DNA from 3 places in the Pantoea sp. SM3640 genome. Region 1 is predicted to be linked to each of the others. Evidence: predicted binding sites of a transcription regulator. Region 1 holds the regulator's gene; each other region holds the start of a gene.
What was found. The regulator CRP, encoded in region 1, controls carbon source genes, mostly activating them, when cyclic AMP is high. The targets are predictions, from matches to a motif close to ATGTGANNNNNNTCACAT.
Positions count from the first base shown of each region.

Region 1 (2,275 bases):
CCCACGCCTGGGACAAAAACGCCTGGAGCGTTTTTGAACAACGCAACGCGTTGGCCCGGTCACGGGCGCACCTCAGGGATGAGGTGCGTAATTGCGCGGGCCGAGCATGCCATGGATGGCGGTTTTTGCGTCTTTCCGATCTGACCCGGTTCTCTGCGCAGGCACAGTCTTAAAGCAACCTGCAGCAGACACTGGAAGTGAAGTTAGCAGGTCTGCAATGACTACAGCTCAACCACCTCATAGCTATGCGTAATCGTCACACCTTTACCCAGCATGATGGCCACAGAGCAATATTTTTCCGCCGAAAGATCGACGGCGCGTGAGACCGCTTTATCCTGGAGCGCTTTTCCACTCACGATAAAATGCAGGTTGATGTGCGTAAAGATTCGCGGCGCCTCTTCACGACGTTCTGAGGTCAGTTTTACTTCACAATCAGCCACATCGTTGCGGCCTTTTTGCAGAATTGAAACCACGTCAATCGCGCTGCATCCGCCCGCCGCCATCAGCACCATCTCCATTGGGCTGGGCGCTTTATCACCCGAATTGCCATCCATCAGTATCTGATGGCCGGATGAGGATTCTCCGAGGAATGTCAGCCCTTCTACCCATTTCACTCTTGCCTGCATGATTTTTACTCCGGAATACGCTGTTTTGTCGCCAGAGTACGCTTTCACCTGGTAAACAGCAATCCAGAGAAATCCGCCCGTAGCTGAAGCGAGACAACAGAAGACAGTCGGCAAAAGCTGTGCTACAAACAGTGCTGAAAATATTTTTCGTCACCCGATGGCGAAGCCGGGAAGAATGATGCGCACTGCGCCTGATGCGGCCCGAATAATTTCCTGAAAAGGAAACGCTTGAAGCTTTCACCGCCTGACAGGGAAAACTGCCCCCTGTATTTTGGGCACGATTACAACAGAGGATAATAGCGAATGGTTCTCGGCAAACCGCAAACAGACCCTACACTCGAATGGTTCCTGTCCCATTGCCATATTCACAAGTATCCATCCAAAAGTACGCTGATTCATCAAGGTGAAAAAGCAGAAACGCTTTACTACATCGTGAAAGGTTCCGTCGCGGTTCTGATTAAAGATGAAGAAGGCAAAGAGATGATTCTTTCCTACCTGAATCAGGGCGATTTTATTGGTGAGCTTGGCCTGTTCGAAGAAGGTCAGGAGCGCAGCGCCTGGGTACGTGCGAAAAGCGCGTGCGAAGTAGCGGAGATTTCTTACAAGAAATTCCGTCAGCTGATCCAGGTTAACCCCGACATCCTGATGCGACTCTCCTCGCAGATGGCGCGTCGCCTGCAGGTCACGTCTGAAAAAGTGGGTAATCTCGCTTTCCTCGATGTTACCGGACGCATTGCACAGACTCTGCTTAACCTGGCGAAGCAGCCAGATGCCATGACGCATCCCGACGGCATGCAAATTAAAATCACTCGTCAGGAAATTGGCCAGATTGTGGGTTGTTCACGTGAAACCGTGGGCCGTATTCTGAAGATGCTGGAAGATCAGAACCTGATCTCCGCACACGGCAAAACCATCGTCGTTTACGGCACCCGCTAATTCCTGTCATCCACGGCGTGATGGCAACATCACGCCGTTATTGTTTGTGTTGGGCCGATGTGGCGTCGAATCATTTACCATCCTGAAGTTAACTACGCCTTGCGGCAAACGCTGGTGCTCTGTCTGCCGGTGGCGCTGGGCTGGCTGGCTGGCGACCTGCAAAAAGGTCTGCTGTTCTCGTTAGTGCCCGCCTGCTGCAATATCGCCGGTCTTGATACTCCGCATAAACGCTTCTTCAAACGTCTGATTGTAGGCGGCAGCCTGTTTGCCCTCGGCAGTTTTCTGATCCAGTGGCTCACCCTGCATGCGATTCCACTGCCGCTGATCCTCTTCGCTATGCCTTTGCTGCTTGGCGTCACCGGTGAGATCAGCCCGCTGCATGGTCGCCTGCTGCCCGGCACCCTTATTGCCGCCATCTTTACCCTCAGCCTGATTGGCCGCATGCCCATCTATGTCACTCCGCTGCTCTATATCGGCGGCACGCTCTGGTATGGGGTATTTAACTGGTTCTGGTTCTGGCTGTGGAAAGAGCAGCCGATGCGTGAGAGCCTGAGCCTGATCTACCGCGAGCTGGCCAACTACTGCGACGCCAAATATACCCTTCTGACGCAGCTGACCGATCCCGAAAAAGCGCTGCCGCCGCTGCTGGCTCACCAGCAGAAAGTGGTCGATCTGATCAACACCTGTTATCAGCAGATGCACATGCTGTCGGC
Region 1 is NZ_CP064872.1:233,132-235,406, reverse strand. Features, by position in the region: gene IV493_RS01065 (OsmC family protein) at 222-626, opposite strand; gene crp (cAMP-activated global transcriptional regulator CRP) at 930-1,562, shown strand; gene IV493_RS01055 (YccS/YhfK family putative transporter) at 1,620-2,275, shown strand, end outside.

Region 2 (2,275 bases), 180 kb from region 1:
TGCAAATGGAACATCTGCAACAGATGCTGCGCCACCGTCACGCTAAAGGCGGGCGCGGGCAGCAGCAGCGCCGAGAGAAAGCCCAGCAGCAAAATGCCACCCGGCACGATCAACGTCTCAAAAGGGTTATTCATAACCGGTTTCCCATATTTATCAGCCCGGCATTTTCCGGTAATCGGCGACAGGGTTCAATGGTGGCGTGCGGCAAAGCGCCATCCCGCAGCCTGAACCGGTCAGGTCAGCACGGAGAAAATGCTTTGCCGCCATCGACTTAGCGCCATTCATAGCGAATGATAAGAGTTATAGCCTTTGCTATACTTAAATCCCTGATTTTACTGTCTTTTTATCTTAGGGTTTGCGTGGTAGACTGCGCCCACTTTTTCATAACTGAACACTTTGTGTGGTGAATTCAGCGTGAATTGCCGCTTTTTCGCCCCAGGTGAATAAATCATGACCTTTATTGCCACTTTAATTCTTGCACTGGGTATGTCGATGGACGCGTTTGCTGCTGCGCTGGGCAAAGGTGCCACGCTGCATCGTCCTGGTTTTAAAGAAGCGCTGCGTACCGGTCTGATCTTTGGCTCTATTGAAGCGCTGACTCCACTGATTGGCTGGGCGCTTGGCCTGGCCGCCAGCCGTTACATTATGGCGTGGGATCACTGGGTTGCCTTCAGCCTGTTGGCGTTTCTGGGTGGCCGTATGATGATGGAAGGTTTCCGTCAGACGGCCGTTGCAGAACCCTGTGAAGCGCCGCAAAGCCATGGTTTTATGGTGCTGGCAACCACCGCCGTCGCGACCAGCCTGGATGCGCTGGCGGTCGGTGTCGGTCTGGCTTTCCTGCAGGTGAATATCATCACCACCGCGCTGACCATTGGTGCTGCTACCACGGTAATGGCGACGACCGGCGTACTGGTCGGGCGCTTTATCGGTCCGGTGCTGGGCAAGTGGGCGGAAGTGCTGGGCGGCGTCGTGTTAATCGCCGTTGGTTCCACCATTCTGTTGCAACATCTTGGCTACATGGGCTAGGGCTTTTGCCTGAAAAAGCCCCAATTTTGTGATCTGGTTCAAATTTATTTGCTGTTAAAACGCACAGCGGCTATACTTTTTCAGTATATCTTCAACTAAATTTGAAACAGGTATTCTATGAAACGCATCATTAAACACGTGTTCCGCGCTTACGTTGAGACGTTCAAACACGTACCGCCGGGTGCCATGTACTAAGCACCCCGCAAGAAACCCTCGATAATCGCGGTCAGGGATCGACCTGTGATTATCACCTTCTCTGTTTTTTGCTGCTCTTGCTTCTCGCTGATTTAAAACCGCGTTTTGGTACTTCTGGTGAATCTTTTCTGCTCCTCCTCTCCCCATTCAGCCATCTAAGCATTTAAATGGTTAAAATAAATAAGCATATACGTTGCTAAATTATTATCGCTATGTCTTAATGCGTCATCGGTTTGGAACACAGACCTTATGAAAGCAGTTTTAGTAAAGTAGTCTTCAGTTCAAGTGTTATCCACAGATATCCTTCTTCGAAAGCCTCCTCCTAAGTGCCCAATAAGTAAATCTCGAACTACAGGCCATCTTCGCCGCTCTTAGTGGCTAATCGATTAAGGAAATATCTATGTCTAACAAAATGACTGGTTTAGTAAAATGGTTTAATTCAGATAAAGGTTTTGGCTTTATCACTCCCGATGATGGCAGCAAAGATGTATTCGTGCATTTCTCTGCTATCCAGGGTGATAACTACAAAACGCTTGATGAAGGTCAGAAAGTCACCTTCACCATTGAAAATGGCGCTAAAGGCCCTGCAGCTGGCAACGTCACAGCGCTGTAAGCCGCGCTCATTATCAGCGACGTTTACAATAGCGATGAAGACATAAGTCTGAGCAGATAAGCTCTGCTGATAATAAAATAAACCCGCCCAGTGCGGGTTTTTTATTGCCTGAAATTCGTATTGTCTCTTGCCTTCCCGCTTACACCAGACAGTTTCCCCGCCAGAGTTCATCACCCGCAACGCCCGCTTCTTCTTATGCGAAACCCCATACTTTTTCACACCATCACGCGGATAACCCGCCCCCAACCCGATCCCGTCCTACACTGAATTATTCCTCCCAAATCAGGAGCAGCGGATGATCCGGAAGCATCGACGAAAACAGGCAGCGATTGTGGCAGGCGTGGGATTAGGTGTGGCAGCTACGCTTTGGGGCATGAAACGCTGGCAGGCGCTGAAGCAGACGCCGCCGGTGTCACCGCGCAGTCATCACGCCGGGCTGGC
Region 2 is NZ_CP064872.1:53,294-55,568, forward strand. Features, by position in the region: gene IV493_RS00240 (DUF1158 domain-containing protein) at 1-134, opposite strand, end outside; gene mntP (manganese efflux pump MntP) at 451-1,026, shown strand; gene azuC (stress response protein AzuC) at 1,144-1,221, shown strand; gene cspA (RNA chaperone/antiterminator CspA) at 1,622-1,834, shown strand; gene IV493_RS00260 (alpha/beta fold hydrolase) at 2,130-2,275, shown strand, end outside.
Region 2: the regulator CRP is predicted to act here: its motif matches at 1,053-1,070, upstream of azuC (stress response protein AzuC).

Region 3 (2,275 bases), 330 kb from region 1:
AGCTTTCGGTAAAATCCTGCCGGAATACCTTGGCGGCTCAGCCGACCTGGCACCGAGCAACCTGACTATCTGGTCTGGCTCTAAGCCAATCAACGAAGATGCAGCGGGTAACTACATCCATTACGGCGTGCGCGAGTTCGGTATGACCGCTATCGCTAATGGCCTGGCGCTGCATGGCGGCTTCCTGCCGTACACCGCCACCTTCCTGATGTTCGTTGAATATGCGCGTAATGCAGCGCGTATGGCGGCACTGATGAAGATCCGTCAGATCATGGTCTACACCCACGATTCTATCGGTCTGGGCGAAGATGGTCCGACGCACCAGCCGGTTGAGCAGATGGCGAGTCTGCGTACCACACCAAACATGAGCCTGTGGCGTCCCTGTGACCAGGTTGAATCTGCCGTGGCGTGGAAATATGCCATCGAACGTCAGGATGGCCCGACAGCACTGATCTTCTCTCGTCAGAACCTGGCGCAGCAGGAACGTGACGCTGCACAGCTGGCTAACGTGGCACGTGGCGGTTATGTACTGAAAGATTGCGACGGCACCCCTGAGCTGATCCTGATCGCTACCGGTTCAGAAGTTGAGCTGGCTGTCGGTGCATGGGACAAACTCACCAGCGAAGGCCGTAAAGTGCGCGTGGTCTCTATGCCCTCAACGGATGCTTTCGACAAGCAGAGCGATGAGTACCGCGAATCCGTACTGCCTAAAGCCGTCAGCGCGCGCGTCGCTATCGAAGCGGGCATCGCGGATTACTGGTTCAAATACACCGGTCTGAACGGCGCTATCGTGGGTATGACCAGCTTCGGCGAATCTGCACCTGCGGATCAGCTGTTTGAACTGTTTGGCTTCACCGTCGACAACGTGGTCGCTAAAGCGAAGACGCTGCTGGCGTAAAAACCGGCCAGGCGGGTCTGTTCCCGTCTGGCAGTGAAACAAGAGGGGCGAAATTTTCGTCCCTTTATTTATTATTCCTCCAGTAATAACTGACTATGGCCCGAATTTGTGACGCAGATCCAAATTTAAGCAGTCAGATTGATCACAGTCATTCCTGTTATTCCTTCCTTCTATTATTGTGGCTGAACCGTTTCAGTCGCTGTGCACACCGCCCTGATTTCGGACAATGCCGGGTAAGAATCTCCTGTACAAAATGCAGTGAAACGCTCAGGCTAACGGCACGTTTTTTTCAGTCTGACGTGGCAGGAGAGAAATGACGGTACGGGTAGCGATAAATGGTTTTGGCCGGATTGGACGCAACGTCCTGCGCGCGCTCTATGAAACGGGCCGGCGTGCAGAGATCACCGTGGTCGCCATTAACGAGCTGGCAGAAGCCACCGGTATGGCGCATCTGCTGAAATACGATACCAGCCATGGCCGTTTTGCTTTCGACGTCCGTCAGGAGCGCGATGTGATGTGGGTGGGGGGTGATACCCTGCGTATTCTGCACCGTGCAGACATTGCCGATTTGCCCTGGCGTGAACTCGACGTGGATGTGGTGCTGGACTGTACCGGCGTCTATGGCTCGCGGGCTGATGGCGAAGCGCACCTGCAGGCTGGTGCTAAAAAAGTGCTGTTCTCTCATCCCGGCGGCAACGATCTCGACGCCACGGTGGTGTATGGCGTTAACCAGCAGGCACTGACCGCCAGTGACCGCATCGTCTCCAACGCCTCCTGTACGACGAACTGCATTATTCCGGTGATTAAGCTGCTGGATGATGCGTTTGGAATCGAATCCGGCACTGTCACTACGATCCACTCGGCGATGCACGATCAGCAGGTGATCGACGCCTATCACAGCGATCTGCGCCGCACACGTGCAGCCAGTCAGTCGATCATCCCGGTAGATACGCGTCTGGCGGCTGGCATTACCCGTATTTTTCCGAAATTCAACGATCGCTTTGAGGCGATAGCCGTTCGCGTCCCGACGATTAACGTGACGGCCATTGATCTCAGCGTTTCTGTGCATAACGCGGTGACAGCGTGTGATGTTAACACCCTGTTGCGGAGCGCGGCAGAAGGGGCATTTCGTGGTATAGTTGACTATACGGAATTACCGTTAGTCTCAGTAGATTTTAACCATGATCCGCACAGTGCCATTGTGGATGGAACACAAACGCGGGTCAGCGGTCAACACCTTATCAAGACCCTGGTCTGGTGTGACAACGAATGGGGCTTTGCTAACCGAATGCTCGACACGACGTTAGCGATGGCCGCAAGCGGTTTCAGGTAAGACGCGGTTTGCGTCTGGCAAAACTTATGAGAATCAACGAGAGG
Region 3 is NZ_CP064872.1:562,279-564,553, forward strand. Features, by position in the region: gene tkt (transketolase) at 1-898, shown strand, start outside; gene epd (erythrose-4-phosphate dehydrogenase) at 1,212-2,231, shown strand.
Region 3: the regulator CRP is predicted to act here: its motif matches at 1,005-1,022, upstream of epd (erythrose-4-phosphate dehydrogenase).